4 regions of the Paenibacillus sp. Soil724D2 genome follow, and region 1 is predicted to be linked to each of the others. Evidence: riboswitches for the same ligand, from Rfam matches in the RefSeq annotation. Region 1 holds a riboswitch; each other region holds the start of a gene.
The links. A riboswitch is a leader RNA that binds a small molecule or an ion and turns the genes downstream of it on or off. The one in region 1 is predicted to bind cyclic di-AMP.
Positions count from the first base shown of each region.

Region 2: linked by a shared signal. The riboswitch ahead of ASG85_RS20855 (3D domain-containing protein) and the one ahead of ASG85_RS12215 (CAP domain-containing protein) in region 1 are both predicted to bind cyclic di-AMP.
Region 3: linked by a shared signal. The riboswitch ahead of ASG85_RS18470 (C40 family peptidase) and the one ahead of ASG85_RS12215 (CAP domain-containing protein) in region 1 are both predicted to bind cyclic di-AMP.
Region 4: linked by a shared signal. The riboswitch ahead of ASG85_RS39755 (stalk domain-containing protein) and the one ahead of ASG85_RS12215 (CAP domain-containing protein) in region 1 are both predicted to bind cyclic di-AMP.

Region 1 covers NZ_LMRY01000010.1:66,658-71,899, forward strand. The annotation lists gene ASG85_RS12200 (FMN-binding protein) at 152-565, shown strand; gene ASG85_RS12205 (FAD:protein FMN transferase) at 577-1,458, shown strand; gene ASG85_RS12210 (RnfABCDGE type electron transport complex subunit D) at 1,460-2,254, shown strand; cyclic di-AMP (ydaO/yuaA leader) riboswitch at 2,366-2,498, shown strand; gene ASG85_RS12215 (CAP domain-containing protein) at 2,504-3,154, shown strand; gene ASG85_RS12220 (LysM peptidoglycan-binding domain-containing protein) at 3,402-4,817, shown strand; gene ASG85_RS37775 (hypothetical protein) at 4,948-5,160, opposite strand.
Region 2 covers NZ_LMRY01000024.1:12,885-18,126, forward strand. The annotation lists gene ASG85_RS20845 (ABC transporter permease) at 1-77, opposite strand, end outside; gene ASG85_RS20850 (ABC transporter ATP-binding protein) at 80-817, opposite strand; cyclic di-AMP (ydaO/yuaA leader) riboswitch at 1,100-1,285, shown strand; gene ASG85_RS20855 (3D domain-containing protein) at 1,579-2,718, shown strand; gene rnmV (ribonuclease M5) at 2,923-3,465, shown strand; gene rsmA (16S rRNA (adenine(1518)-N(6)/adenine(1519)-N(6))-dimethyltransferase RsmA) at 4,366-5,242, shown strand, end outside.
Region 3 covers NZ_LMRY01000021.1:25,239-30,480, forward strand. The annotation lists gene ASG85_RS18460 (M1 family metallopeptidase) at 1-880, shown strand, start outside; gene ASG85_RS18465 (hypothetical protein) at 947-1,765, shown strand; cyclic di-AMP (ydaO/yuaA leader) riboswitch at 1,931-2,069, shown strand; gene ASG85_RS18470 (C40 family peptidase) at 2,073-2,549, shown strand; guanidine-I (ykkC/yxkD leader) riboswitch at 2,673-2,775, shown strand; partial or broken gene ASG85_RS18475 (DMT family transporter) at 2,865-3,180, shown strand; gene ASG85_RS18480 (YdeI/OmpD-associated family protein) at 3,210-3,656, opposite strand; gene ASG85_RS18485 (hypothetical protein) at 3,881-4,114, shown strand; gene ASG85_RS18490 (hypothetical protein) at 4,179-4,364, shown strand; gene ASG85_RS18495 (methyltransferase domain-containing protein) at 4,494-5,242, opposite strand, start outside.
Region 4 covers NZ_LMRY01000023.1:293,212-298,453, reverse strand. The annotation lists gene ASG85_RS20595 (pyridoxamine 5'-phosphate oxidase family protein) at 1-314, shown strand, start outside; gene ASG85_RS20590 (DinB family protein) at 515-997, shown strand; gene ASG85_RS38755 (hypothetical protein) at 1,367-1,537, shown strand; gene ASG85_RS39755 (stalk domain-containing protein) at 1,679-2,470, opposite strand; cyclic di-AMP (ydaO/yuaA leader) riboswitch at 2,475-2,627, opposite strand; gene ASG85_RS20580 (hypothetical protein) at 2,790-3,080, shown strand; gene ASG85_RS20575 (PspA/IM30 family protein) at 3,107-3,733, shown strand; gene liaF (cell wall-active antibiotics response protein LiaF) at 3,906-4,568, shown strand; gene ASG85_RS20565 (sensor histidine kinase) at 4,618-5,242, shown strand, end outside.

The sequences.
Region 1 (5,242 bases):
CATCCCTTTTTGGGGATGGGAGTTTTTTAATTCTCAAAGCTAACAATAACTCCGAATACATTCAGTTAATCTTAAGAAAATTTTAATGTTCTCTCCATATAATGAAACTATCGATGAAGCATGTATATGGGAGGAAATTCACGTGGCAAAAATGAACAAAAAGTGGGTCGCTCTGTGTTCAACAGCTATTGGAGCTATTTATGCCGCCGGATATTTCGCAACGGAAACTCAGGCAACGATTCAGCAACCACAACAACAAGTCCAAGTTACACAGACTAAAAGCAGTCAAATAAATAGAATTTATAAAGAGGGTACCTATACGGGTACAGGAAGCAATCGACGTGGATCAATTCAGGTGGCAGTTACCATTAAAAGCGATAAAATTACAGATGTTGAAATCAGCCATTTTGCCATGCATTATACAATTGATGATGTCGCAGGGCTGCCTCAAGAAGTGGTACAAAAACAAAGTGCGCAGGTAAGGAATGTATCGGGCGCAACATACAGTACACAAGCTTTCAAAGATGCCGTACAAGATGCGCTTTCTCAGGCGCGAAACTCATAATGGGCAAAATCATGAAAAAAACGAAATTATTTATGGATACCGTTGTAGATATACAAGTCGTCACTCGGAAATCAAAGGATCAGACAGAAGCAGCCATTGATCGGGCTTTCGAGGCATTTCGGAAAGTCGAACAAGCCTGCAGCCGTTTCAGTCTGGACAGTGAATTGATGGCGGCATGCCGAGTCATAAAAACTCCCGTTCGGATTAGTCCGTTTTTATTTGAGCCTTTGAAGTTTGCTTTGGAAGTAGCGAAATGGACGAATGGGATATTTGATCCGGCAGTGGGAAAAGCGATGGAAGAACTGGGATTCAATCAGCATTATTTAACTGGGGAAACCATTCAAAGCTCCTCGGTGGGCTCCGCTTCCTATCGGGATATCATCTTAAATGAGCAGGATCGTACATTGTATTTGCGGAAGCCGATGGTGATTGATTTAGGTGCCGTGGCTAAGGGATTCGCAATCGACTTGGCCGCAAACGAGTTGAAAGATTTTGAAGGATTTGTCGTCAATGCTGGCGGTGACCTCTATGCTGGGGGAGTAGACGAAAATGACAGCAAGTGGAGAATTGGCATTCAGCATCCCGAGTACAAAGAACAAATCATTCAAACGGTTGAAATATCGAATGAGGCGGTCTGTACCTCTGGAAGTTACGAGCGCAAGAGCGAATTAAAAGCCGGTATGCATCATATCATCGACCCCAAAACGAAACAATCACCGGGCGAATGGGTCAGCTGCAGCGTCATCGCTCCTTTCGCTATGATGGCGGACGCCTTCTCGACAACCTTCTTCTTATTGGGGTTGGACCGCGGGAGAGTGTTAATAGAAGAAGTTGATCTCAAAGGTATCTTGATATCATCCGATTCACAAATATATAGAGTAGGGGGTATATAAATTGACAGTTAACCAATGGATTAAAACACCAAAGGGATATGTCATAGTTTCCTTGGTTGCCTTTCTATTAATAGCCTCCATACGGTCAGTAGATATTAGAGGCATTTATAATAGTTTCATTGCCGTCGTTATTTCTTCAGCCGTGGATACCCTTTGTTCCCGTATTGCCAAAAGGAAGCGAATGATGCCGGACGGTGCGGTGATAACAGGGTTAATCATAGCTTTAATCTTAAGCACAACTTCCTCCTGGTATATTGTTGCTGCAACTTCCATTATGGCTATTTTGTCGAAACATTTACTTGTCCACAAGAAAAAACCAATCTTCAATCCAGCGGCATTCGGACTGTTACTGTCCATCCTTTTCTTTCGAACAGGACAAAGCTGGTGGGGTGCATTCGGGGATCTTCCCACATGGACAGTTGTGTTTCTATTGATTGGCGGATTCATGGTGACGAACCGAGTGAACAAATTTTCTCAAGTTTTTTCATTTCTAGGAACGTATTTCATCTTATTATTGATTATGGGGATTATTGATGTCGGAGACGCCACTGACGCACTTCGATCGCCTTTTATTAATGCATCCCTTTTCTTTGCACTTTTTATGCTTACAGATCCGCCTACCTCACCGGCAAAAAATAAGGATCAAGTCATTTTTGGCATCCTTAGCGCGATCATGGGTACAGTTATTTATGGCATTTTTGGAGGTTTGATGTACTTATTTATAGGATTGCTTATCGGGAACTTATATCATTTACTTGTACCGAAGCTTAGGAACGCCACTCGATATATTAATTGAATGAGGGGATTGTTTACATGCAAAAAAACGTAATGGATGCTCTTGGAAAATTTTGAGTCATGTTCTCCATGATTTCACATGATACAATTTGTAAGATCCATGTGGATCAAATAACTCAGAAGGCCGAAGCTTCCAGCAAGCACGGGGGAACCATTATTTGGGGTGAAGCCGCTATCTGCGGCCGGGTGATTACTCTTTGACCCGAATCCGACAGCTAACCTCGCAGGCCGCAAAAAGGAGAGGTTTATTTTGAAACGTTATAAAAAGCTCGTAGTTACCGGCGCAATAGGATTGAGCATCCTCGTAGGATCGAGCGCGGCAATGGCCGCACCAGCAACTCACACAGTATCAGGTAATGATACCATGTGGTTAATATCCCAGAAGTATGGTATAAGCCTATCTTCGCTTATTAAGGCAAACCCTCAGGTTGCCAATCCGAACGTGATTTGGTCTGGTATGAGCCTCAACATCCCTGGAAGCACGAGCACAAATGCAGGTACAAAAACGCCAGTTACGACTGTGCCATCCCAATCAGCATTTGCTAGCCAAGTCGTTAACCTAGTTAACCAAGAACGAGCTAAGGCAGGACTTCGTCCATTAACTAGCAACAGCTCACTTACGGCCATGGCTTTGGATAAAGCGAAGGATATGTACAACAACGGCTATTTCGATCATACCTCGCCGACCTATGGGTCTCCTTTTGATATGATGAGCACATATGGCATTCGCTATTCCTACGCAGGTGAAAACATTGCGAAAGGTCAACAAACGCCTGAAGCTGTCATGAAAGCGTGGATGAACAGCGCAGGTCATCGTCAAAACATTCTAAGCCCTAACTTCACCCAAATCGGTGTTGCGTTCTATAACGGCGAATGGGTACAGGAGTTCATTAGTAACTAAAGCAGCGCATGTCTGCAGAATATTTCAAGAGAAACCAGCAACCTTGTGTTTGCTGGTTTTTTCGTTTTTTATTCCATTTCAGAGTGGTATTGATCTTGCTGTAGATAAAGAGGGTAGGATATGGATTATTGAGGTTAATGTAATAGAGTGGATTTGATTCCATTAAATTGGGTATTCGCCCAAATCACTAGAGATATTAGCGGAATAAAGTACAGATAGAAGTTTAAGGCGAGAGTGAGGTATAAAAGTGCAAATTCATGTGGTGCAAAGAGGAGAGAATCTATGGCTGATTTCAGGTCGTTATGGTGTGAATGCCAATCGGATTATCGCCGTCAATGAACTCCGAGAACCCAATCGTTTAGTCATCGGTCAGGCATTTGTCATCCCAGCTCCTTATCCCGAATATGTGGTCAGATTAGGAGACACGCTTGGTACAATTGCCGGCCGTTTCGGCATCACATTAGAGGCTATTGCTCGGACAAATTTAATAAGCGATGTCACGCAAATCACGCCGGGTCAATCATTAATTATTCCGGTTTTGTATCATACCGTGCGGAAGGGTGAGTCACTTTGGGAGATCGCTCATCGATACGGCGTTACTGTGCAGGCCATTGCACAAGCTAATGAGATTACAAATCCTGCGCTTATTTCCCCTGGTCATAACTTGAAAGTCCCAGAAAAGCAGAGGCAGATCATCGATGTCAATGGTTATACCAATGTATTTGGAAAGGTGGCTGCCGGGCAAGTTCGGAAGGATGGGATGCATCTAACGTACTTATGCCCTTTTGGTTATCGAATGAAGGATGATGGAACCCTTGAGCCCGCTGATGATCAGCAGCTCATCACAGCTGCATATGACAAACATGTCGTACCGGTCATGTCAATCACCAATTTCTCAGCAACAGAAGCCGGATCGAAGCTGGCACACACCATTTTATCCAGTCTCGAATTGCAAAATAAGCTAATCACCAACATCTTAACGATTATGGAAAACAAGGGCTATCGTGGTTTAAATGTTGATTTTGAGAATGTATATCCTAGCGATCGTGAGTTTTATAATCAATTTCTTCGACTTGCTGTCCGCAGGCTGCATGATAAAGGTTTTTTTGTATCTTCCGCCCTTGCCCCGAAAACCAGTTCAGAGCAAAAGGGTTTGCTCTACGAAGCTCACGATTATGCCGCCCACGGAGACATTGTCGACTTCGTCGTACTCATGACATATGAGTGGGGATACAGATTCGGTCCTCCTCAGTCCATATCCCCCATCAACGAAATACGACGCGTTCTTGACTATGCGGTCACTGTTATTCCTAGAAATAAAATATTTATGGGCTTTCAGTTATACGCACGTGATTGGCTCCTTCCTCATGTAAAAGGACAACAGGCAGAGACATTTGATATGCAAGAAGCTATTCGTCGAGCCATTCAACATGGGGCGGAGATCAAGTATGATCAGCTGTCCCAAACGCCATACTATCGCTATATAGATGAAAAACAACATACACATGAAGTCTGGTTCGAAGATGCAAGAAGTGCTCAGGCCAAATTCGATCTGGTCAAGGAATATAACTTGAGAGGGGTCAGTTATTGGGTACTTGGTTATCCATTTCCGCAAAATTGGGTATTGCTCGAAGATAATTTTCAAATTCGAAAACTCATATAACTGATACGAAAAATAATGCTTAACCATAATGCATTCACTCACATTGGGTGAATGCATATTTTATTACTGTTTTGGTTTACTTGGTGTTTTAAAAATAAAAAATGTGCACCTGAGGGGCGCACATCTTAACTTAAAATACCACAATTACTCCTTGTACGGATGCTGCTCCTGCACCAACATTCGTGATACGGAGTTTGTACCTACTTGCCGGTAAACGAAAGCTCAAAGCTACTGTAAGGGTTCCAGTCAACGTTACGCTGTTAGTAACCGGGGTACCAGTTACAGCATTCACAATCCAGTCAATGCGAATATTTGGATACTTACGAACTTGTAGCGTAATCATGGGAATGCATGCAATTCAGAAAAGACAGAACGCTGCGGCAAACAACGCAACCTAATGAATGAAGAGCCAAATAGATGTTCAA
Region 2 (5,242 bases), on a different contig from region 1:
TAGCCCATGGATTCCTTCATATAATGTTCGAATCTTTGCTGCCATAAGGTATGGGTGTTGATGTCCATATTTCTCATAACTAATCCCCTTGTACGAGCTTATAGAAAATGTCGTCTAGTGACGCTCCCGGAAGTTCGGTTTGCCCGCGTAATTCGACTAAATCACCCTGCGCAACCATGCGACCTCGATGAAGGACAACGTAGTTATCGCAATATTTTTCAATGGTTGACAAAATATGCGATGAGATGAGGAATGATGCTCCTTTATGTTTCATTTTGACCATTAATTCTAATAAGGAACGGATCGCTAAAGGGTCAAGGCCGAGAAAGGGTTCATCGATAATATATAACGAGGGTTCGATCAGAAATGCGTTCATAATCATGACTTTCTGTTTCATTCCTTTGGATAAATGGCTGGCGAAGCTGTTCAGCTTGTCCTTCATTTGAAACTGCTCCAAAAGGGAGCTAGATCGAGCCAAATAGTCGTCCTTCGACAAACCGTAGGCCATAGCGGTTAGCTCAAGGTGTTCTCGGATCGTAAGCTCTTCGTAGAGCTCAGGACTTTCGGGTACATAAGCGTAAGTTGCGCGATAGGACAAAGGATTTTCAGCTAAAGTGAGTCCGTTGATTCGAATCGATCCTTTTTGCGGTTGAAGAAGGCCGAGAATGTTTTTGATTGTCGTACTTTTACCCGCACCATTAAGTCCGATGAGTCCCATCATTTCACCTTGACGGATAGAAAAGGTTAGGTCATGAAGAACAGGTTTTTTTGGTAAATATCCCCCGTATAAAGAGTCAACTTGTAGAATGGAGCCCATCTCATTGCCTCCCTGATTAGCAAATTATTGGTATTTATGAATCACTTTCCTATACGATCATTATAAACAAATTTGTAATTTAAGCCTAGTTTAGGGGTGGAAAGTTGAAAAGAGTTAGTATACGTACGTGAAAGTGAGATATAAGTAGATATAAAGCTGTTTTATTGTTCATTTAAGCGAATTTTAGTTGATTTAGCCCTTTTTAGTAGGTGTTAATCCCTTTACAGGTTAAGATTAACAGCGTAATATACTTTTCATAATAACTTAATAACCAATTTGCCATTTTTCCATTCGCTGAGTTCCATTTATGGGAACGGGGGAACCACTGTAAGCTGAAGAAGCATGCTTCTTGAGTGAACAGAGTGAGTAACAGGGGTGAATCTTTGAGTATACTTCGTATGCTCTTAGTAGGGCGACTCTCACGTCCGAATCCGTCAGCTAACCTCGTAAGCGTAAGAGAGGTAACGATTGTCGTGCGTGCTATTTGTGTATTTTATTATACCAACTAAGCCAGCGAGAAGAGTCCTCTTCTTGCTGGCTTTTTGTCTTCATAAAGGGCTATACACATTTCGGACGACTAAAAATTGCCCGGAATTCATATGAATGTTGAATAGGCAAACTGGTGTGGGACGACCAGAAGGCAGCGGTATAGCACCGTACTGCTGATGGCGAACACGTTAAGTTAAACTAAAAAACCTTAGTCGCGTCAAATCTAATCATGCTGTAACCTGGCGGCGAGGCTTTGAAGGAGGACCGAAGAAGTGGGCAGTATCTCTATTAGCGAGACCCATGTAAAACGATCATCCAGCATGTCCTTCGCATTGCGATGGAAGCATGAAAACTTGCGTTTGATTTTAAGTCTAGCCATAATTTCAATCGCAATGACTTTCATGTTTTTGGTGTTGTTGTACGGTACGGCTACCAAGAGCGTATCCGTGGTTGTGAATGGACAAGAAACTGTTGTGCAAACGAAGCAATGGGTCCTGCAACGCCTACTGGATGAACAAGCCATAAAGATTGGTGAACACGATGAAATTTCTACTGCACCAACGACAACAATCAAGGGTGGAGACAAAATTGTCATCGAACATGCCTCACCGATTCAATTGACTGCTGATGGAAAGACCACCACTGTTTACACAACTGCAAGAACGGTAGAAAGTGCATTGCAACGTTTACATATTGCACTTGGGGAGCACGATCGTTTATCTCCCGAACCGACAGCCGCTCTGAGCTCAGGCGATGAAATCAAAATCGTCCGTGTGAAAAAAGAGACGGAGGAAGTAACTGAGCCGATTGCGTTCGATACGGAAAAGAAGAGCGACGCATCGCTGCTCAAAGGCAAAGAGCAAGTCGTCCAAGAAGGTAAAGAGGGCGTACTCTTGAAGAAGAAAGAAAAGACTTTCGAAGATGGTGTTTTAGTCGCGGAAGCAGTTGTGGGTGAAGAAGTACAAACAGAAAGTATTAATAAAGTCGTGTCCGTGGGCACGAAAAACCCTGTTGTTGTTCTCTCGTCTTCATCACCTAGTGTGGATGAGGTTTCGAAGAATGGTGTAACATTTGGGTACAAACAAATCCTGAAGAATGTGAAGTTGACTGCCTATTCGGCAGACGTGGCATCTACAGGTAAATCCGAAGGAACTCCTGGTTTCGGTAAAACCTATACAGGAACTACCGTGACAGAAGGCAGAACAATAGCTGTTGATCCTAAAGTTATCCCCCTAGGATGGTGGGTTTACATCGAGGGCATTGGCTTCCGCCGGGCTGAAGACATTGGCAGCGGTGTGAAAGGTCAAATGATTGATGTCTTCTTTGAAGATCATGGTTATGCCAATAAATTCGGAACGAAGCAAGGGTACACCGTGTATGTGGTAGGACCGAAAAAGCCATCTGAAAATTAACGTGTAAACGTCAGTTTCAGCGGGAAGAATGTCATATATACGTTGCCAAGTAACAACTTGGGCGAAAGAAGAGGGGACCCCTCTTCTTTTTCTGCGTTGAATATGAAAGTATAAGCTCTATACTTTAGCTCAACCTTGACAAACGCGCTCGTCCCAGAAGGACGACGGAGTCGTTTATCCTTGGTACTGGGAAGGGAACTGCTTATGATCAAAGAAGTAATTGTCGTCGAAGGCAAGGACGATACAGCTGCTATTCGCCGAGCGGTAGAGGCGGATACGATTGAAACAGGCGGCTCTGCAATTGGACAAGCCGTACTAAAGCGTATTGCACTTGCGCAGCAGCGAAGAGGCGTTATTATATTCACGGATCCGGACCACGCAGGTGAACGGATTCGGAAGATTGTAGCAGCCAAGGTGCCTGGCTGCAAGCATGCCTTCATTACGCAGGAGCAGGCCGAGTACAAGGGGGATATCGGCGTCGAGAATGCGACGCCTGAAACGATCCGTCAGGCCCTACAGAGCCTTCGCACGGAATATGATGGTGCGGTTTCACAGCTGACCATGGAGGATCTCATGGCCGCAGGTTTGATTGTTCATGCTGAGGCGGCTTCTCGCCGGCTGATTGTGGGTAAAGCATTAGGAATTGGCTATTGCAATGGCAAGCAGTTTTATAAGCGCTGTGCAATGTTTCAAATCTCGCGTGAGGAATTTGAGGCGGCTTTGGAGCATTTGGAAGTTGATAAGTAAAGAGTTGAAAACAATGCGTAAGTATTCACTTGTCACCACGTATTGAGGGTTTACAAAGGCGTTGATTAGAAAACGATAAATATCGTAGAGTCGTTTAGCAACTTTATGAACGTAGATGGACTCCAGTAGTTGCCATTGTTGTAGTTTCTACAACATCGCATTCCAATTGGCTATATCAAAGTTGAAGTGGTAGTTCTTACAATATTTTTGACCCATTTTTGGAAAAAAGTCTGGATTTAGTCCCAAGGGTTATATATATTAAGCAAGATGTAATAGTAAAGACGGAATTTGAGCAGCAATTGTTGCACTTCGAGACTGTTGATTCATTGTGCTCTACTCACAACTGGTAGGTATAACTCCAAAATTAGATTTTAGAGTCATTCAGCTTTTGTAAGGGTAGATGGAGTGGTTGCGAATGTTGTATTTTCTACAACAATTCACACGTACAAAGGCTATTTTCAACTTGAAGTTGTAGTTTGTACAACATTTTGAACCCATTTGGTGCGATATGGCCTGTATAGGACCAAATTGTTGTACATGATACAACAACAAAAGGAGAAAGGCGAGATTTAGGCAACAATTGTTGCACTTTCTACAACATCATTCAACCGCCAATATGGATTTATTTGTCCAGCAACCTCAATTGAGCATAGATGACGAATGATCCCGATTTAAGAATGTAGAGCGAGTGAATTGACAGTCTCCTTCCTGCAACATTATCCAACTGAAAGTATGTATTTATCAGTAAACTCTCATGAGATTATATGACTATGCATACCGAACTTCCAGTAAGATTCCATTGTAGAAATAAATTTCATGAGATTTGGCGCAGGGTTTGAAGGCGCATATGAAAGATAATGAATATGAAATTCAGAACCTATAGATAATGAGGTCTATATCATGAATATACCCAACAATGAAGTGATTGTAACAGCAGATGACGTAGCTACACCGAGTAAAACGAAACAAATTATTAAGAGAAATGGTCTGGTGCTCAAAAAGAGCTTGGGTCAAAACTTTTTGATTGACCAAAATATCCTAAGCAAGATTGTCATGGCTGCTGAGCTCGGGCCAAACAAGGCTGCGCTTGAGATCGGCCCCGGCATTGGGGCGCTCACGCAGCAGCTGGCCAAGCTCGCTGGCCGTGTCTTGGCCGTCGAGATCGATCAGCGTCTGCTGCCCATTCTGGCCGAGACGCTGGAGCCCTATCCCCACGCTACAGTCGTCCATGGGGACATTTTGAAGACCGACCTGCCGGAATTGTTCCGGCAGCACTTCGAGGGCATGGACGGCGTCAGTGTCGTCGCCAACCTGCCCTACTACATCACGACACCGATCATCATGAAGCTTCTCGAAGAGAAGCTTCCCTTGGAGAACATCGTCGTGATGATTCAAAAAGAGGTGGCCGACCGCATGGCGGCTCGCCCGGGCACCAAAGATTACGGCAGCCTCAGCATTGCCGTGCAGTTCCACTGCGAGCCGGAGCTTGTCACAATCGTGCCGCGCACCGTCTTCGTGCCGCAGCCGAACGTCGACTCCGCCGTGATCCGGCTGCGTGTGCGCAAAACCCCGCCGGTCGAGGTGGCGGACGTGGACTTCTTCTTCGCCGTTGTTCAGGCGTCCTTCGTCCAGCGGCGCAAAACCCTTTACAACAACCTAGCAGCGCGGTTCTTCACCAAAGAAAATAAGCCTGAGCTGGAAGCTCTGCTGCTCGGCATTAACATAGAGCCTTCGCGTCGCGGCGAAACGCTCAGTATGGAAGAATTCGCGCGCTTGT
Region 3 (5,242 bases), on a different contig from region 1:
CGGTGTGGGCGGTATGGAATATCCGACTTTGGTAACCTCGTGGGATGCCAGCGACAAGAAACCTGATCTTGAGCTAGAACGTGTCGTTGTTCATGAGATTGGACATCAGTTCTTCTATGGAATGGTAGCTAGCAATGAATTCGAAGAAGCTTGGCTAGATGAGGGCTTTACCTCCTATGCGGAGGATAAGGTCATGGAAGCGGAGTATGGGGTGTCCCCTAATTTACCTGTCGAATCAAGCTTTATTACATCTCCACATACCCTGAATCAGAACTCGTGGGCTTATGCGGGACATGATCAATATGCAGAGAATGTGTACACACGAGGCAAGCTCGTGCTTAAAGCCATTGAGAAGCAAGTTGGCACCAAAACGATGGACCGCATTATGCGCACTTATTTCCTACGTTGGGAATTTAAACACCCTTCTACGAAGGACTTCCAGAACGTTGTCGAAGAAGTGACCAAAACGAAGTGGGATGAATTCTTCAACCAGTATGTATACGGCGCCATGATGATGGATTACACCGTGGAGAGCATTCGCGTCAAATCCGTGGGCAGCAAAGGGGCAGAGTCCTACGAAAGTGCCGTTCTCATCTCCAAACGAGGCGGCAATTCACCCGAAGTGCCCATCCAATTCCATTTCTCTGACGGCACAGTGCTGGATAAAACATGGGATGGTAAAGAAAGCAGTATCGAATTCAAATTAACCCACAAGACTCCTGTAGACTGGGTTCGAATTGATCCTAATTACTCGCTCGTGCTGGAAAATAAACACATTAATAATTTTATGCAAACGCAAGTGGATACGAAGTGGAAAATCCGTTGGAATCTCGGTCTCATTCAATTCCTGCAAGCCATTTTCGGTTGGGTCGCCTGGTAAGCGGCTAGGCTTATCCAATGCTTTCAAAGTAAGTTTTCCTACGGAAAACTCTTAGGAGGGACAACTGTGGCAACTTATATCAAGTCTGGCTTCAGGGCGGCTTTACGGCAACCTTTCGCCACGATCGTCTTGTTCCTGTATCAGATGGGCTGGGGCATCCTGCTGTATAAGCTTGTACAGGGTGTTCTCGTCCCTCTCATGCACCGCTATCCAGGTGGCGAGCAGCCGAAGCAAGCGCTGCAGCTATTTCTAGCTGAAGGACAGTTCCAACTGGTCAAAACCGATCTTAGCCATTCCTACCTTTGGTGGCTGGCTGCTCTACTTGTTATTCGTATGCTGCTCACCCCAATGATGAATAGCGGCGTCTACTATTCGCTGACCCATTCGCAGCAAAATGCCGGCTATCGCTTCTTCCGAGGCATCAAGGAGCTCATGCTCCCATTCCTAATTGCATATGTCGTTCGAATCTCGCTCTCCTTGCTGCCGCTCATATGGCTGTTTCCAAAAGTGCAGAGGCAATTCGCACATACCACTTCGTATGAGCAAGCAGCTCTCCAATTGCTGCCTTGGTTGCTGGGCATGCTCGTCTATGGCTTTCTCATACATCTTCTTTTTATGTACGTGCAATTCGCGATTGCTGCCAAACTTGGCATTTTGTCCACTGTCATCACATTCGTTCGCAGTTTGCTTCCTATTATCGGGCTTGCGCTTATCCTCCTGCTCGCCTCGGGACTATTGGCAGGGGTCACTGTCACAGCAACTTACATATGGGCAGGTCTGGTAGCGCTAATCATTTATCAGCTCTTTCCGCTTTTCCACATTTTCTTTCAAATGTGGGCCATAACTTCCCAATATCAGCTTCTATCTGCCAAAATGGACGGTTAAAAACAATAAAATAAGCTGAAATTAGCTCATCTTGTTTCATCCCCTTGCAAAAGGGGCTTTTTTTTGCGTTTTCCGAAATATTTTACATATTTTTAAGGCAAATCGCATAGAAAAGGAGGAATTTCGATGTTTATGACGAATTACAAGGACTAGCATCAAAAAACCAAATATTTCATGCCGAATTCCTCATTTCTTGGGGAAACGGGGGAACCACACCGGGTGAATTGATCTTGCCAGACAGGGATCATAGGGAACCTTCAACCGAACCCTCCAGCTAACCTCGTAGGCACCGGAAGGAGACAAGCAGTTGAGAAAGATTGTTGCTCTTGTTTTTAGTCTTGTTTTATTTTTGAGTATCGGTTTAGGAAGCGTGTCAGCGGCACAATCCACTTTGGATGAAACGGTTGACGGATTGCTAGGAATTCCGTACAGAACGGCGGGAACGACCACAAAGGGCTTTGATTGCTCTGGTTTCACCGCATACGTTTTCGACAAATTCGGCATTGATCTTCCTCATAGCTCATCATCTCAAAATAACGAAGGCTACTGGATTGACAAAAAAGATCTTCGTAAAGGTGATCTTGTGTTCTTTGACACAAGCGGCGGCAAAGGTATTTCTCACGTGGGTATCTACCTTGGAGACGGTGAATTCATTCACTCTGCATCCGATGAAGGTATAGTGAAAAGCAAACTTAGCCAATCTTATTATGCGAAGCGGTATGTATCAGCCCGACGTGTTCTGTGGGATGATATCTATAACCAATTAACTGCTGAATCCAAGTAAATTCTTGCACGATTCATGAATAAAGCCCGGACAAGCCCCGCTCGAAAGAGCAGCTTTCAGGGCTTTTATTCATTTACTAATCCTGTAACTTGACATCGTATGTTAGCCGTTCTATAATAGCGGCATATTGTTTTCTAGGGTTCCGTGGCGTTCATCGCCAGACTGGTCCGAGGGGAAACACGCAGCGAATACGCTGTGGTCACGGAGGGGAAAAAGCCCGGGAGTCATATCGCTTAAGCGATATAACTTCCAGGCTTTTTCCTTTTTTTGCGACTAAATAGGAACGTAGAACAAATTCAAGAGGAGTGATTCATCATGGCATGGTTATATCTCGTTATTGCAGGTGTATTTGAGGTAGTATGGGCGATCTCATTAAAATTTTCTAATGGTTTTACACGGTTAGTTCCTTCCAGCGTCACGATCGCAGGGATGATTGTAAGTTTCTATTTTCTAGCGGCAGCAACGAAAACTCTCCCCATCGGCACAGCATACGCGGCTTGGACTGGAATTGGCGCTGTTGGTGCAATTATAATCGGCACCCTTTTTCTTGATGAACCCATTACTAAGGATCTTATTCATGATTCTGATCTTAGTTGGCGTTCTCGGCCTTAAATTTACTTCTGGGCATTAAGGGGTCCGAAAAACTACGTCATGTCATGCTCAATTGCTCAATTTGGTGACGATTCCTGAGATTCGACGATGCCTGGTATCTTGCGTTTTGGCATCGTCCACCTGCCGGACAAATTCTTTCCGCTTCGAGAATGCCAACGCTTCAAAGGCCTCGATTGCACCGTCCTGAGAAGACAATACCTCCCTAAGGTCATCAGGAATCTCAACGGTTCGAGGCTCAAGATCAAGGTTGAGTATAACTTCCACCTGGTCGCCAGCCTTCAAACCAGACGCTTCCCGGTGGGCTGCACTCAATGGAAGGAGGAACTCATTCCCCATAACTGCTACAGTGCTGCGATAGGTGTAACCGTTAAGGCTCACGGTGACACTCGGCTTCTTATGTCCACCCAACTCAGCTATAACCTCGGCTGGAATGGAAATTCCAGTGGCGTTTTTTCCCTGTGCTTGCATAACGGAAGCGGTGAATGTTACCCCCATTTTGCTTGTTCCCCCTTTGAACAAATAAGGTTCCATCGTTCTCACTCTTTTAGATGACAATTCACGGGAAATTATACCATACTTTTCTGAATAAATCGGACCCTATCAATGCAGATTAATCCATACAAGGATGGAGAGGCGGTATGATGTAAGGTTCAGATTTGATCTAACGTAACTGCTGAGTCAGATCAACAGGATAAGAATGTTTAGGAGGGAAATTCAACATGAATACATCGGATGATATCAATCGGAAACAGAATCGTAATAACGGGCTTCTCGGAGAGGAGCTAGAAGTTGACTCCGATGTTAACGAGGATCGTAACCGAGAGCAGCAATTGGACGATTCGTTTCAGTACTGGTACCGTAACGTCGGTTACTGGGTGCAGCAAAAGGAAGATATAACTCAGGTGCCGAAGGCGAACGTCTTCGATGCCGCCGCTGATATGGACGCTGAGTAGAAGTTAAACGGGATTATGGAAAACGACGAGATCAATAGGTAATCTATCATTGGAGGTATGAACGATGTCTGACAATACAAATAACGTTGATCAAAACAAAACGAGTATCTTTAAAAACGGGGTACAATCCGCAACGAATTATGTACAGAACGCCATTGAAAACGTAACTGCATCCACGCAAGATGCAACTCAAAATTTAGTGAATAACGTAATGAAAAGACGACAAAATGAAACCGAAAGTAATAAATAATTAGATTGGCGATGTTGAATTTCAAATGGAAAAAACTTAGTCAGAAAGCAGCCGCGGGCCATGACTAAGCTTTTTTTGTTGGTCTAATGGATATCGTGATTAATTGCTGCCGATAAACTATCTACACTCTTAAGCAACTGTGTAGCTGACATACCAGAAGCTGCTTCCCACAAATATTCGCAAATGCTGAGATAAAGGCTTAAAAATGTCATTCAGTTCATCATACGAGTAGTAGTTTTTGATAATTTCATGCATGGATCCGTCAGCCAGCTCGCGTCTTTTGTAGGTATCCTCGCTATGTTCATTCGTTATCAGCTCTCCGCCTCTTCCGGGTACGTAAACATTATCAGCGATAAAGATGCGGGCCCCTGTGCCAAGACGTTGGTGGAAACTCTGCAGAAATGACTCGATCCGATTCTTCGGAATATGCGAAAACCAGAAGTTGGCAAGACCAAAATCGAAAACCCCTGTCACTTCGGAGAGCTGGTACGCATCTCCCTGAACAAATGCTGCATTGGAAGCTGGCCAAGGCTTTGACTTAGCAATTTGCAGCACTTCAGGACGAATATCCACACCTACGATGTGATTAGCTTTACTCGCAGCAATTTCGGTCCAATACCCCGTACCACAGGCTACCTCAAGAACGTTGCAACCCTCCACTTGCTTCTTCACCATTTCGCTCAAAAGACTAAGCTCTTGTTGGAACTGCGCGTCCTCTCGGTGATAAATCCGTTCATACTCCTCTGCTCGGGCGCCGTAGTATTCTTGCATTTTTACTTTATCTTCGTTTAAAAGCTGATGCTTATCCTTCACTTCGTGGAGAATTCGTTGTCTGGCTGCCAATAAATCAGCGAAAATAGCGCCACCCTGTGCGGAGT
Region 4 (5,242 bases), on a different contig from region 1:
ACGGAACCATCACGAGCCCGATACCCGCTAAAACGGATACCGCCTTTATGAGTATCATCATCGAAGGCAACTTGGAACGCGTAACCGATTTAGACGAAGCTACGGCCGCCATGCAGGTCATGCTGGACAAATATGTGCCAGGCTATTATGATCGGCCGCTGGGGCGGAGTCATTTGGATCGGTACGTTTCCCCACTAGGTAGTAAAACCGCCATCTTTAAATTAAGCGCGGAGTCCTTGACAGCCAAAGAGAAAGAAGAAATCCCGGATCGCATGTTCTATGAAGGTAGAACAGTTCAGAACGACCGGGCGTAACTCCTCTGTTCAAAGAACCGCCCGAGATAGCCACAACGGTTGTTTCGGGAAAATCAGATTTCGATCGCGGCTCTTTTCGTGCTCGGAACCTTCAACCTTCATCAGGTTGTCGCAAGATTTCTCGTGGCAAAACCGTTTAGAGCGGTTCCGGGATACGCCGTAGTAACTTTATTTCATAAACAATCGAGGAGCGATACTAAATGAAAACAACTATTTTCGAAGAATTGATCAATATTAGAGCACAAACACTGGGAAAATTGGAAGGCCTAACTGAGGAACTCGCGGACCGCATTCCTGCTGGTTTTCGCAATAATATCCGTTGGCACCTTGGTCACATCTATTTCGTTACGGATTACTTGGCGCTATCGCAGCTGAATATCCCGCTTCATCTGCCAGAAGGGTTTACTGATCGGTTCGTTTCCGGAAAGTCGCCATTGGACACGTACCCCGCTTCGCTTCCTAATCCGACATTGCCAGAACTGAAAACCTTGCTGACAGAACAGCTGGATAGAATTCGCAAGCAGTATCCGATGGACCGCTTGAACGAAAATGTAGCTGCGATTAATACGTCCACGGGACTCGCTCTAGTAACTCCAGAGCAATCGCTCCGCTATAACCTATACCATGAAGGATTGCACTTCGGAATCCTTTCCACTTATAAAAGATTATTGTCCCAAGAATAGCAAAAGCGAAAAATAGCCTCAAAATGAGAGGTTCCTGATAAAATTCGTCGGAATAGAAAAAGGTACAATCACTTCCAAAGAAGAAGCGATTGTACCTTTTTTCTATCTATTTTCCATTGATCCGGCTAACCGGCAAAGTAAACTATTGCTGAAAGGCGATGAATAGCCTGTCAATGGTATGCAGCGAAGCCATTTCCGATGGAGCCCATTCGCGCTGATGTGAACAAAAATACATTTAACACGAAATAAGAAAAACAAAAACCCTCGAGGGTAGTTCAGTCAAATAAGGGGCAGCACCAGATCCAGATAACTGGGATAGAATGCAAGCCACCTTCTCATACTAACTATGAGACAATGGAGGTGAACGCTATGCCCAAAAATGACGCCGATCCCAAGTATGACCGTGAAGATAACAAAGCAGATAAGAAAAACAATCAGCAAAATAACGCTAATTTCATGGAAGAAGCTCAAACGCTATCGAGCAACGAGGCACCTGATTACGTCCCAAGTTTAAATGGTATCCCCAAGAATCAAGTTTAAGTAACTGCAGGCTGCTCTTCTCATCCCAATAGGATGGAGAGCAGCCTTTCTAGTTTTTTTCTGGTTGTTCTGCCCTAAATAAAAAAAGCTGATTTCTTGAGAAGTAAATCTCAGAAATCAAGCTTTTTCTTATAAGCTATTTTAATTGGATAGTTTGTAAACTTTAATGGTTTGGATACCAAACTTCTGCAAGGATTTCTTGGATCCTGGGATAAAGATATCAACACGTTTGCCTTTGATTGCACCGCCTGTGTCTGTTGCATAAGCATACATGCCGCCTGCAGGTAGGCCATTGAAATTATAACCTTCTATATAGAGCTTAGATCCAAGAGGAATCACCGAGGGATCAACAGCAACGGTTCCAATACCTAATGGATTCCCCATATAATCAAAAGCTCCGTAGCCGCCATTCTCAGATGGATCTGCTGAATAGGCAGTAGATTGAAACAATTCATAATCTGGCGCATGCTTATTGCCATCTTTACTTAGAATAGCTAATTTGCTGCTAGCGTCCCACTGAACGGGAATATCGGATGCTTTGCTTAAAAAACGAAGAGGAACGTATACGCGTCCATTTTGGAATTCCGCATGTGTGTCCATCTCGACACGGTTGCTATCGATTTCAGCTTCCTTTTGTCCCGATACTAAGGTAATCGAATGTTTGTCGTTATTTAGCGTGACCTTGATCTCATCGCCTTCTCTTTGCCACTTCACGTCATAACCAAGCTTCTCCGTTACGAAACGAATCGGTACTTGGGTAGAATGATTGTCATCTAGAAATGGTTGAGCATCCGGAAATTGAACCAAGTCATCATTGACTTGCACTTTCACGTCCATCTCAGCGGCATGCGCCGTAAATGGGGAAAGAAAGCCTCCTGCCAACACTGTTAAAGACACAGCAAGGCTAGTTAACCCTTTAGTAATTGTATGCAATTGGTAATCCTCCTTCAATGAGCCTTCGAGGTTAGTTGACGGGTTCGGGAAGAAGGTTCTCCCTAGTCTGCTCCTTTGAAGAGCAAATATTCACCCCATGTAAATCGTCCCCCGTACCGGCACTTTGTCTGTGCACCGGACTCGGCTTCAAATAGTTTAGCATTCGAGGCTCGGCGGGACAACGACCAAAATATGGATGGAGGTCTTAGCACGTACTGGACTTAGGTCTAGGTACAAAAACAGTCGCGAGTCCGTTTTGACGTATAGCTGTTTCAGGTACGATAGAAGCATGAAGAACACGTGAAGGGCGGTAAACAGAATGAGTATGGATCGATCAAAAGGGTTGGCACTAGTTTTAATCACGGCAGGTTTACTTATTTGTCTGCATCATTTGGGTGGTCATGTTCATTTAATGGGCTTTTTATTCCCGGCAGCTATGCTTGGATTAGGCTATGTAGGGATTAAGAATGGGAAGAAAATTGGATGGTTTTTCGCCGGCTTGGGCGGCTTGATACTGACTATTAAACTATCGGGCTTCATCGCGATTGCGTTCGCAGCATGTTTAGTGGTGTATGGTATTCATTTATTGAAGAAACGAAATGAATTTTAAATCAACAGTAATGGGGGTGTAACAACATGAGTATATTGGATCGCATTGGAAAGATGGCAGAAGCAGCATGGCATGAAACGGCCGGCAAGCTTGATCACCATGATCGGGGGAGCAGCATGATCGAGAAGCTGGAACAGCGCTATCAGGATGCGCTGCAGCGAACTATTGAACTGCGAAGCCACAGTGTGAACGCAGAGGAGATGGCGCAGCTGCGCGGCGAGCAGGCCGAGCTGGCGATGCGCGCCGGCGATGAAGAGCTCGCGCGGCTAGCGCTGCAAGAGAAGCAGCGCGAGGAAGCCGCTTGCGAGCACTACCGCGCGCAGTACGCGAGCAGCCAGGACGTGTGCCTGGCGCTCGCGGATGAACTGCGCGGGCTGCGTGCGGGGCACGCAGCCGAGGGGGTGCAGCCGCCGAGCGGCGGGCTGCACGAGAAAGAGGCTCGCGATACTTGGCGCGAGCTGGAAGTGACCGGCCGCGAGCTCGGCCGGGAAGCGCTTCAGGGGCTCCGCGAAGCGGGCCGCCTGTCGCAAGAGACGCTGAAGGAAGCCGGCGGCAACCTTCAGCAGGAACTGCGCACGCTGCGCGGCAAGTTCCAGCAAGAGTGGCAGCAGCATCGCTCCAGTGATGATACCGATCCGCGCGGCAAGAAATAGCCGCGTGTTATCCCTCCAGCGCCTGATAAGTAGGCGCTGAGGAGCCCTTGACCTCCATGATTCATACGGAAGCCTTGCCGCGCAAGGATTTGCATCTTGGAGGTCGTCCATTCTTATGGTATGCTAGGAATCTATATGAACTAATTAAAAGTCAGCCAGAGGAGGTGCAGCGATGGGAGAAGAAACTAAAAGCAACCGTAACCGCAATACAGCACTAGTGCTGATTGGAGCCGGTCTTTTTTTGCTTCTAGATCATACGATAGGCTTTTTCCCCATTCTTGCCATTATCCTCATCTTGCTAGGCATTCATCGGGTCCGTTCACGCAAAGAGCGCAAAGGTTATGTACTGATCGGCATAGGGGCAGTGATTTTATTCGGTGATCACATTACTATCGTGTTCTCTATTGTTTTAATTTCGCTAGGTTTGTTTTTCATACGATCTAAGCAAGTACACAAAGACGATACGTACATGCAAAAGCAGAAATTGGTGGATAGCGTCCGTTTAGGCCGTGAGCCTTGGATTTTACGGAACAGTTCAACTTGGTACATTATTGGAGAAACCTACATTGATCTTTCACTTGCGATTTTGGAGCAAAAGGAAACCACGGTCATCCTGCAAGGTGTTGTAGGGGATGTAGATATAAAAGTGCCGGAGGATATCGGTGTCGCTGTGACGGCTTCCATCTCATTTGGGCAGATTCAAGTTGCGAATGAGCGTGAGTCAGGGGTTATGAACAAGCTGATTTGGCAGTCCCCTAACTATGAACTTTGCGATCACCGCGTGAAACTTGTGCTTTCTTACATCGTAGGAGATATCAAGATCAAAGTATTGTGAGAATGTGCGCTTAGGCACGCGTAAAGATCTCGAGGAGGTTCATCACCAATTGGACGGCTATAAACGGCGATTAACGAATATGATATGGCGCAGCATGAGTGAATCGATCATCTTTAGTTTCGTTGTGTTTGGCGCGATCATTTATTTTTTGAATTCACGCAATCTGATAGTGCCCTTTACGAGTTGGCAAGAGGGCGTTAAATTTACATTCATGGCAATTTTGGTAATAGGCGGCATTGGCGCTGTGTATGGCTTCTGGAATAGCAACCGAATTACTCGGAGGCTTGAGCCGATGATGGAAACGATGATTTTGCTCGAAAAAGGGACGTTTGCCCGCGGCGGCTTCCAACACGGTGAAGATGAAATCGGACGCCTAGGGGATCAGTTAGGCCGTATTATGAAAAGGTGGGAAGAGCAGGTTACTTCCCTACAACGCTTATCCAATGATAATGCGGAGCTTGCGGAGAAAGCTAAGCTGTCTGCCGTAATTGAAGAAAGACAGCGATTGGCGCGTGAGCTTCATGATGCGGTGAGCCAGCAATTATTTGCGATATCGATGACGGCAACAGCAGTAGGGCGGACCTTGGATAAAGATTTCGAGAAGGCTAAACGGCAAATTCATCTCATCGAGGAGATGGCTTCTGTTGCCCAATCGGAAATGAGAGCCTTGCTTT